2 linked regions of the Skermanella sp. TT6 genome follow. The main gene of each other region encodes a partner of the protein of the gene in region 2 in a complex. Links are inferred from orthologs where the notes say so. Each region holds a gene or a part of one and is shown on either strand. Other genes may lie near its edges.

Region 1 (4,150 bases), 4.1 Mb from region 2 along the record:
CGATGCGGGTGTCGGCCGGCGCATCGGGCTTCGCATTCAGGACCGTGTCGTAGACGTCCTTCCAGAAGGAGGAGATCTGTTCGCCGGCCCGCCCTAGAATCGACTGCATGGTTCATCCGCCCCGGTCGGGTTCAGTCCCTCCGCGCGCCCGCCGGGCCGCGGCACCGGATCGAAGTGGTACAAAACCGGGCGTCCGCACGCAAGCTACGCCACCCGGTTCGGCGGCTCCTTCCCCGCGAAGAAGGCGTCCAGGTTGTCGAGCGCCGTGAAGCCCATGGCGTCGCGGGTCCGGTCGGTGGCGCTGCCCATATGGGGCAGCAGGAAGGTGTTGGGCAGGCCCGCATAGCCGGGGTGCAGCTTCGGCTCGTTCTCGAACACGTCCAGGCCGGCCGCCGCCAGCTTGCCGGAGCGCAGCGCCGCGATCAGCGCCTCGTCGTCCACCAGCGTGCCGCGCGCCGTGTTCACCACCACGGCGCCGTCGGGCAGCCGGGCGATCCGCTCCGCGTTGAGCCAGTGATGGGTTTCCGGCGTGGCGGGGCTGTGGATCGACAGGAAGTCGGCCGCCGGCAGCATGTCGTCGGCATCGGCATGGTAGATCGCGCCGGCTTCCTCGGCGGCCGGCAGCCGGCGGCGGTTGTGGTAGTGGATCTCCATGTCGAAGCCGCACGCGCGGCGCGCCATCGCCTGGCCGATCCGTCCCATGCCCAGGATCGCCAGCCGCTTGCCGGTGACATGGGTGCCGATCAGCTGGGTGGGCGCCCAGCCGTCCCAGCGGCCTTCCCGGATCATCCGTTCGCCCTCGGCGGCGCGCCGGGCGGCGCCCAGCAGCAGCAGGAAGGCGATGTCGGCCGTGGCGTCGGTCAGCACCCCCGGCGTGTTGGCGACCACGATGCCGCGCTCCTTCGCGGCGGCCAGGGCGATATGGTCGGTCCCGACGGAGAAGGTGGCGATCATCCGGACCGAGTCGGGGAGCGCCCGGATCAGGGCGGCGGGAACCGGATCGACCGCGCAGACCAGCAGGGCGTCGGCACCTTCCGCCCGACGTGCCATCTCCTCCGCGCCATAGGGATGGTCGTCCTCGTTGGTCAGGATGCGATAGTCGCGGCCGGCGCGGGTCATGACCGCATCGGGATACCGGCGGGTCAGGAGGAGAACGGGGCGGGTGGTCCCATGCGGGGCGTTCATCGGGCTGTCCTCTGGCGCTTGAACTCGCTTATTCCGGGGGAAATGCCGAAAAAGGATGTTTCGGCTTTTTCCCGCGCGCGAAACTACTATGCTTACCCCCGGGCTTCACGCCGTAAACCGCTGTAAACCAATTTGTGGTCGTCACCTTGAAATATTTCCGCCCCGCTGCCCGCGTCGCCTTCACGGCGTTGCTCGGCCTGCTGACCATCGTGCCGTCGGCGCTTCCCGCCCGAGCCGCCGTGGAGATCGCCCCGCACCGGGCGATCTACAAGATGTCGCTGGCCTCGGCGCGCAACAGCAGCACCGTGTCCGACGTCCGCGGCCAGATGATGTTCGAATGGGCGGATGCCTGCGACGGCTGGACCATCGAGCAGCGCTTCCAGCTGCGCTTCCAATATTCCGAGGGCGAGCAGGTCGACATGACGACCAACTACGCCACCTGGGAGTCGAAGGACGGCGAGTCCTATCGCTTCAACGTCCGCAAGCTGGTCAACGGCGAGCTGGACGAGGAGCTGCGCGGCACCGCCGAGGCCCATGGCGACCGTCCCGGCGTCGCCCGCTACGTCAAGCCGGAGGAGCAGGAGATCGAGCTGCCCGGCGGAACCCTGTTCCCCAGCATGCACACGATCCAGCTGCTGAAGCACGCGGCGGCCGGCGACAAGCTGTTCGGCACCACGGTTTTCGACGGCTCCGACACCGACGGGGCGACCGAGATCAGCGCCGCCCTGGGCCTGCGGACGCAATCGGCGCCGGACGGCAAATTCGACGCCAAGCTTGTCCACGGCGCCGTCTGGCCGGTCCGCATGGCGTTCTTCCCCGTGGACAGCGACGATGCCGCTCCCGAGTACGAGATGAGCCTGAAGCTGCTCGAGAACGGAGTCGCCCAGTCGATGCTGATCGACTACGGCGATTTCACGGTCGCCGCGGTGCTGGAGCAGATCGAGTCGATCCCGCGGCCGCGCTGCTGATCCTTCCCGTTCAGCGCCGTTTGCGGCGGGGCGGCATCGGCAGGCCGGGCAGCAGCGGGGTGGAGCGCGGAACGAATCCGCGCCCCTTGACGACGGCCCCGTCGCCCAGCCGGTCGCGGACCTGGTCCATCGCCCGCTCCACCTCGTTGCGGCGCATGCGGTCGGGGTCCAGCAGATCGGGCGGATCGGCGCGCCGGGCCTCGGCCAGGTCGGCGCAGCCGATGCCGATCAGGCGGTACCGGGTGCCGGTCGCCTCGCGTTCCAGCAAGGGCAGGGCCGCCTGGAAGATCGCGTCCGCCATCCGGGTCGGCGAGCCCAGCTTGCGGCTCCGCGTCACCTGGCGGAAATCGGCGGTCTTCAACTTCAGCACCACCGACCCGCCGGCGAGGTCCTGGGCCTTCAGCCGGCGGGCGACCGTCTCGCACAGGGGCCATAGCCGGTTGCTCAAGTCTTCCAGGTCGGCGATGTCCTGGCTGAAGGTGGTCTCCGCCGAGATGCTCTTGGTCTCCTCGTCCGGATCGACCGTGCGCAGGTCCTCGCCGCGGGCGAACCGGTAGAGGCGGCGGCCCATCACGCCGTAGCGCTTCATCAGGTGGTGCTCGTCGCGCTCGCGCAGTTCGGCGATGGTCCGGATGCCGTCCTGCTCCAGCTTGCGCTGCAGGGCGGCCCCGACGCCCCAGATCAGGCCGACCGGCTGGGGCGCCAGGAAGTCCAGCGCCTCGGCCCGCCCGATCGCCTTGAAGCCGCGCGGCTTGTCCAGGTCGCTCGCCACCTTGGCGAGGAACTTGTTGTAGCTGAGCCCGATGGAGGCGGTGATCCCGACCTCCGTCTCCAGCCGGCGCACCAGCCGGATCAGCGTCCGCGCCGGGCTTCCGCCGTGCAGCCGTTCCGTGCCGGTCAGGTCAAGGAAGGCCTCGTCGATCGACAGCGGCTGGACCAGCGGCGTCAGTTCCAGCATCCTGGCCCGGACCTCGCGGCCGACCGCCTGGTACTTCTTCATGTCGGGCGGCAGCACCACCGCGTGGGGACACAGCGACAGGGCCTTGAACATCGGCATCGCCGACCGTACCCCGTAGAGCCTGGCCACGTAGCAGCAGGCCGAGACGACGCCGCGCTGGCCGCCGCCGACGATCACCGGCAGGTCGGCCAGCTTGGGATCGTCCCGCTTCTCGACGCTGGCATAGAAGGCGTCGCAATCGATGTGCGCGATCGACAGCGCGTGGAGCTCTGGGTGGCGGGTAAGTCGCCGCGAGCCGCAGGCAGGGCATCTCACCGCTCCCGGCGCCGCCTCCTCGCCGCAGTCGCGGCACAGGCCGGGAACGGCCGTCCCGGACCGAATCAGGCGTTCAGCGCCCATCGCGTCGGATTCCATCGCATGGTCTCGAACCGGTCCTTCCTGATCCCGTCCGCGGCGCCGCCGCCCTGAAGTCACAGTACATGGACGCGTGCCGGGTTGCCGTGTAAGGTTGGCGCGGGTTGCAGCGCCGGGATCATGCCACGCCCGTGCCGCTGCTGTCCGTATAGATCGGTCGGCCTGCCATTCGGAATATGCGTTTCGTGCATCGAACATTCCTGCAACAACAGCGCGGTAACCACACCTTAACCTTCGCCTTCTAGAAGTGGATGAGGTGTGCGGCCACCGGCACGCCCGGCGCCACCGGCCGTGAGCCACGGCGGTGCCGGTTGTAAGAGGTCATGGAGAGTTATAATGTCTGCCGATCAAGCTTGGGACGATGTCAAGTCCGCCGACCCCGAGGGTGCCAAGCGGGTTCTGATCGTGGAAGACAACGAACTGAACATGAAGCTGTTTCATGACCTGCTCGAGGCCCACGGCTATGCGACTTTGCAGACCAAGGACGGGATGGAAGCGCTGAAGCTGGCGCGTCTCCACCGGCCCGACCTGATCCTGATGGACATCCAGCTTCCGGAGGTGTCCGGGCTGGAAGTGACCAAATGGATCAAGGAAGACGATGACCTCAAGGCGATTCCCATCATCG
Region 2 (5,504 bases):
CGCGCGAGTTGCCGCGCTTGATCCGGTAGAGCGGCGGCTGGGCGATGTACAGGTAGCCCTGCTCGATCACCTGCGGCATCTGGCGGTAGAAGAAGGTCAGCAGCAGCGTGCGGATGTGGGAGCCGTCCACATCGGCGTCGGTCATGATGATGATCTTGTGGTAGCGCGTCTTGGCGACGTCGAACTCCTCCCGGCCGATGCCGGTGCCCAGCGCCGCGATCAGCGTACCGATCTCCGCCGAGGAGAGCATCTTGTCGAAGCGCGCCCGCTCCACGTTCAGGATCTTGCCGCGGAGCGGCAGGATCGCCTGGTACTGGCGCGAGCGGCCCTGCTTGGCCGAGCCGCCCGCCGAGTCGCCCTCGACGATGAACAGTTCGGACAGCGCCGGGTCGCGCTCCTGGCAGTCGGCCAGCTTGCCCGGCAGCGAGGTGATGTCCAGCGCGCCCTTGCGCCGGGTCAGCTCGCGCGCCTTGCGGGCGGCCTCGCGGGCGGCGGCGGCCTCCACCACCTTGGCGGTGATCCGCTTGGCCTCGTTCGGGTGCTCCTCGAACCAGGTGGCGAGCGCCTCCGATATGGCCGACTCGACCACGGGCCGGACCTCGGACGAGACCAGCTTGTCCTTGGTCTGGCTGGAGAACTTGGGATCCGGCACCTTGACCGACAGCACGCAGGTCAGGCCCTCGCGCATGTCGTCGCCGGTCAGGTTGACCTTCTCCTTCTTGGCGATGCCGGATTCCGTGGCGTAGTTGTTCAGCGTGCGGGTCAGCGCCGCCCGGAAGCCGGCCAGGTGGGTGCCGCCGTCACGCTGCGGGATGTTGTTGGTGAAGCACAGCATCGTCTCGTGATAGCTGTCGTTCCACTGGAGCGCCGCCTCGACCGTGATCTCTCCGCCCAGCTCGCTGGGGCGGACGGCGGACAGGGCGATCGCCGGCTTGTGCAGCGCCGCCTTGGAGCGGTCCAGGTACTGCACGAAGGCTTCCAGCCCGCCCTCGTAATGGAGGTCGACGACCTTGGGCTCGACCCCGCGGGCGTCGGTGAGCTGGAGATAGACGCCGGAATTGAGGAAGGCCAGCTCGCGCAGCCGGTGCTCCAGCGTGCCGAAGTCGAAGTCGGTCTTGGTGAAGGTGGCCTTGGACGGCAGGAAGGTCACCTCGGTGCCGGTCAGCGGCTTGCCGCCGACGAGCGGCGCCTCGCCCGAGTCCTTCAGCGGCTCGACCCGGTCGCCGTGGCGGAAATCCATCTCCCAGATCCGGCCGGCGCGCCAGATGCGCAGCGTCAGCAGCTCGGACAGGGCGTTGACCACCGACACGCCGACGCCGTGCAGGCCGCCGGAGACCTTGTAGGAGTTCTGGTCGAACTTTCCGCCGGCATGGAGCTGGGTCATGATGACCTCCGCCGCCGAGACGCCTTCCTCCTCGTGCATGTCCACGGGGATGCCGCGGCCGTTGTCGCGGACCGTGACCGATCCGTCGGCGTTGAGCACCACCTCGACCTTGTCGCAATATCCCGCCAGCGACTCGTCGATGGCGTTGTCCACCACCTCGTAGACCATGTGGTGGAGGCCCGAGCCGTCATCGGTGTCGCCGATATACATGCCAGGGCGCTTCCGCACCGCGTCCAACCCCTTCAACACCTTGATGGAGTGGGCGCCGTATTCCTGCGGAGCGGAGTCGGGTGTCTTGAAAGCTTCCTGTGCCATCGGTCGATACTATCAGAGTTTCGGGGTACATGCCGGGGGATTAATCCCCACGGCGGAGAATTGCGGCGGCTTCCCGCTAGGCCGGATGCACATGGGCGTCCTCCACGCGGAAGAAGCCGGCCCGGTCGCCCAGCTCGGCGAAGATGCCGGCGTCGGTGCCGGTCAGCCAGGCCTGGGCGCCGAGGTCCAGGATCTCTGCGAACAGGGCGCTGCGCCGGTCGGCGTCCAGGTGGGCCGCCACCTCGTCCAGCAGCATCAGGGGCGGCTGGCCGCGCTCGGCCGCCATCAGCCGGGCGTTGGCCAGGACGATGGCGATCAGCAGGGCCTTCTGCTCGCCGGTCGAGCAGAACTCGGCCGGCATGTCCTTGCCGCGGTGGCGGACCGCGAGGTCGCTGCGGTGGGGACCCGCGGTGCCGCCCTCCCCCGCGCTCCCGGAACCGTCGTGGCGGCGGGACTCGGAGAGCCGGCGGCGCAGCGCGTCCTCGGCCGCCAGCGCCGGCTGGTCGGCCAGCCAGTCCTCCACCGTGCCGGAAACCGAGAGGTCGGCGCGGGGGAACGGGCCGGTCGCCTGCTCGCACGCCTGCTGGAGCCGCGCCACCATGTCGCGCCGGGCGGCGGCGACCGCGACGCCGGAGGTCGCCATCTCGTCCTCCAGCGCGGACAGCCAGGAGTCGTCGCCGCGCCCGTCGCGCAGCAGCCGGCTCCGTTCGCGCAGCGCGTGCTCGTAGCGGCTGAGCCGCCCGGCATGGGCCGGGTCGAAGCCGAACACGAGCCGGTCCAGGAAACGGCGCCGGCCGCTCGCCCCCTCGACGAACAGCCGGTCCATCTGGGGCGTCAGCCAGGTCAGCGCCACATGCTCGGCGAGAGCCACCTGGCCGCGCACGGGGTGGCCGTCGATCCGGACGAGGCGGCGCTCCGACTGCCCGTCGGCGGCGCCGTCGCGGCCGGTGCCGATGTCGACCGGGCCGAACGGGGTCGCGACCCGCGCCGCGACCGCCCAGCCGCTGCCTTCCGGCGCGCCGATCCGCTCCACGTCGGCCAGGCGGGCGCGGCGCAGGCCGCGGCCGGGCGACAGGAAGCTGACGGCTTCCAGCAGGTTGGTCTTGCCGGCGCCGTTCGGCCCCGTCAGCACGACGGGGCGCGCGTCGGCGTCGAGACGCGCGCCGTCGTAGCAGCGGAACTGCGTCAGGGTCAGGCGGGTGACCGCCAGCCGGGGGGCTGGCGCATCGCGGAGGGCTATCGGGGCTGGCGGCATCGCAACTGGCGGCATCGGAACTCCGGCCATACCCGCGGCGGCGCCCGGACCCCTGCCCGGCCACGCCGCGAGGGCCGCGCTTCCCGCACGGCCGCGCGTCAAACGCGCATCGGCATCAGAACATACAGGGCCGAACTGTCGGCCACATCCCGGACGATCGTGGGCGACGCGGCGTCGGCCATGGTGAACCGGGCGCCCTCACCCTCGATCTGCTGAGTGATGTCCAATAGATAGCGAGAGTTGAAACCGATTTCGAGGGGGGAGCTGTCATAACTGACCTCCAGCTCCTCGGTGGCGCTGCCGGCCTCGGGGCTGGTCGCCGACAGGGTCAGGTTGCCCCGGTCGATGCTCAGCTTGACCGCCCGGCTCTTCTCGGTCGAGATGGTCGCGACCCGGTCCACCGCGCTGGCGAAGACCCGGCTGTCCACCTCCAGCACCTTGTCGTTTCCGGTCGGGATCACCCGCTCGTAGTCGGGGAAGGTGCCGTCGATCAGCTTCGAGGTCACCGTCACGGCGTCGAAGCCGAAGCGGACCTTGGTCTCGGACAGGCTGACCTCGATCCGGTCGGCCGCCTCGTCGATCAGCTTGCGGATCTCCAGCACGGTCTTGCGCGGCACGATCACGCCGGGAATGCCGGCCGCCCCGTCGGGCAGCGGGATCTCGACCCGGGCCAGCCGGTGGCCGTCGGTCGCGACCGCGCGCAGCACCGGCATCTCCGCCTCGCCGGCGCGCGACTTGGTGGCGTGCAGGTAGATGCCGTTGAGATAGTAGCGGGTCTCCTCCGTGGAGATCGCGAAGCGGGTGCGGTCCACCAAGTTCCGCAGGTCCGACGCGGCGAGGCTGAAGCGGTGCGCCATGTCGCCGCCGGACATCTGGGGGAAGTCCTCGACCGGCAGGCAGCCCAGCTTGAAGTTGGAGCGGCCCGACCGAAGCGTCAGCAGCCCGTTGTCGCCGTAGCTGTCCAGCTCCACCTGGCTGCCGTCGGGCAGCTTGCGGACGATGTCGTACAGGGTGTGGGCCGGCGCCGTGGTCGATCCCGGCTGGGCGATGTCGGCGGGGACGGATTCGACGATCTCCAGGTCCATGTCGGTCGCGGTCAGGGCCAGTTCGCCGTTCTCGGCCTTCAGCATGACGTTGGACAGGATGGGGATCGTGTTCCGGCGTTCCACCACGCTTTGAACATGCCCGAGGGAGCGGAGGAGGGCGGCGCGTTCGATCGTGATTTTCATGCTGATCCGCTGGTCTCGAGGGGCTTTAGCCGGTTCCGACAGGTGTGGCCGCTGCCGCGCGCACCCCGTCGGATACCGCGAAGCGGGCGGCGACTATAGCACACGCATGCGAAAAGCTAACGGATTCCGAACGCGATCCGCCGGCCTGAAGCGGCATGCCGGAACGGTCGCCAGGGCCGCTCAGCCCTCCAGCATGCGGCGCAGCAGCTCGACGTCCTCGGCGAAGCTCTGGTCGGAGGTCCTCAGCTCCTCCACCTTGCGGACGGCGTGCATCACGGTGGTGTGGTCGCGGCCGCCGAACTTGCGGCCGATCTCCGGCAGGGAGCGGGCGGTGAGCTGCTTGGCCAGGTACATGGCGACCTGCCGGGGCCGGGCGACGGCGCGGGCGCGCCGGGCGGAATGCATGTCGGCGAGGCGGATGTTGTAGTGCTCCGCCACCTTCTTCTGGATCTCGTCGATGGTCACGCGGCGGTCGTTGGCCCGAAGCAGGTCGTGCAGGACCTCCTGGGTCGATTCCAGCGTGATGGCCCGGCCGACCAGCTCGGCGTGGGCGACGATGCGGTTCAGGGCGCCTTCCAGCTCGCGGACGTTGGAGGTGATCTTGTGGGCCAGGAACTCCAGGACCTTGGAGTTGATCTGGACGTTCATCGACTCGGCCTTGGCCTGGAGGATGCCGAGCCGGAGCTCGTAGGTGGTCGGGTGTATGTCCGCGACCAGCCCCCAGCCCAGGCGGGAGCGGAGCCGCTCCTCCATCCCTTCCAGGTCGGACGGCGACTTGTCGGCCGAGATCACGACCTGGCGGTTCTGGTCGACCAGGGCGTTGAAGGTGTGGAAGAACTCCTCCTGGGTGCTGTCCTTGCCGCTGATGAACTGTACGTCGTCGATCATCAGCACGTCCACCGACCGGAACTGCTCCTTGAAGGCCATGGTGTCCTTGAAGCGGAGCGCCCGGATGAACTGGTACATGAACTTCTCGGCCGACAGGTACAGAACCCGGCGGTTGGGGTCCTTCTTGCGGATCTGCCAGGCGATGGCGTGCATCAGGTGGGTCTTGCCCAGCCCGACCCCGCCGTAGAGGAACAGCGGGTTGAAGGTGACGGTCGCGGCGTCGGTGACGCGCCGGGCGGCGGCGTGGGCCAGCTCGTTCGGCTTGCCGACGACGAAGTTCTCGAAGGTGAAGCGCGGGTCCAGGTGGGCGAAATGCTCGTCGCGGCCGTCCAGCCCGAGCTGGGCGCCGGAGGTGGGACGCTCCTCCTCCACCTCGTCGGAGGGAATCGGGGCGGACAGGTCGCCCGCCATGTCGCCGGGCAGGCCCATGTCG

The links. Proteins that work in one complex are often made in the same cells at the same time.
Region 1: the proteins of dnaN (region 2) and IGS68_RS19300 are in contact, whole or in part, in a solved structure (PDB 1OK7), measured with the Escherichia coli proteins. The link is inferred for Skermanella sp. TT6 from one-to-one orthologs.

Annotation. Positions count from the first base shown.
Region 1 is NZ_CP067420.1:4,136,813-4,140,962, reverse strand. What follows is about bases 1,338-4,150. They hold IGS68_RS19300 (DNA polymerase IV), read right to left. Parts: upstream 3,511-4,150; coding sequence 2,164-3,510; downstream 1,338-2,163. Other genes in these bases: IGS68_RS19295 (response regulator), read left to right, coding at 3,862-4,150; IGS68_RS19305 (cell envelope integrity EipB family protein), read left to right, coding at 1,338-2,153. Also shown: IGS68_RS19315 (YcjF family protein), read right to left, coding at 1-109; IGS68_RS19310 (2-hydroxyacid dehydrogenase), read right to left, coding at 205-1,185; more of IGS68_RS19305, read left to right, coding at 1,332-1,337. UniProt on the Escherichia coli protein: Poorly processive, error-prone DNA polymerase involved in translesion repair and untargeted mutagenesis. Copies undamaged DNA at stalled replication forks, which arise in vivo from mismatched or misaligned primer ends.
Region 2 is NZ_CP067420.1:288-5,791, reverse strand. What follows is about bases 2,119-4,946. They hold dnaN (DNA polymerase III subunit beta), read right to left. Parts: upstream 4,184-4,946; coding sequence 3,053-4,183; downstream 2,119-3,052. Other genes in these bases: dnaA (chromosomal replication initiator protein DnaA), read right to left, coding at 4,364-4,946; recF (DNA replication/repair protein RecF), read right to left, coding at 2,119-2,969. Also shown: gyrB (DNA topoisomerase (ATP-hydrolyzing) subunit B), read right to left, coding at 1-1,699; more of recF, read right to left, coding at 1,776-2,118; more of dnaA, read right to left, coding at 4,947-5,504. UniProt on the Escherichia coli protein: Confers DNA tethering and processivity to DNA polymerases and other proteins. Acts as a clamp, forming a ring around DNA (a reaction catalyzed by the clamp-loading complex) which diffuses in an ATP-independent manner freely and bidirectionally along dsDNA.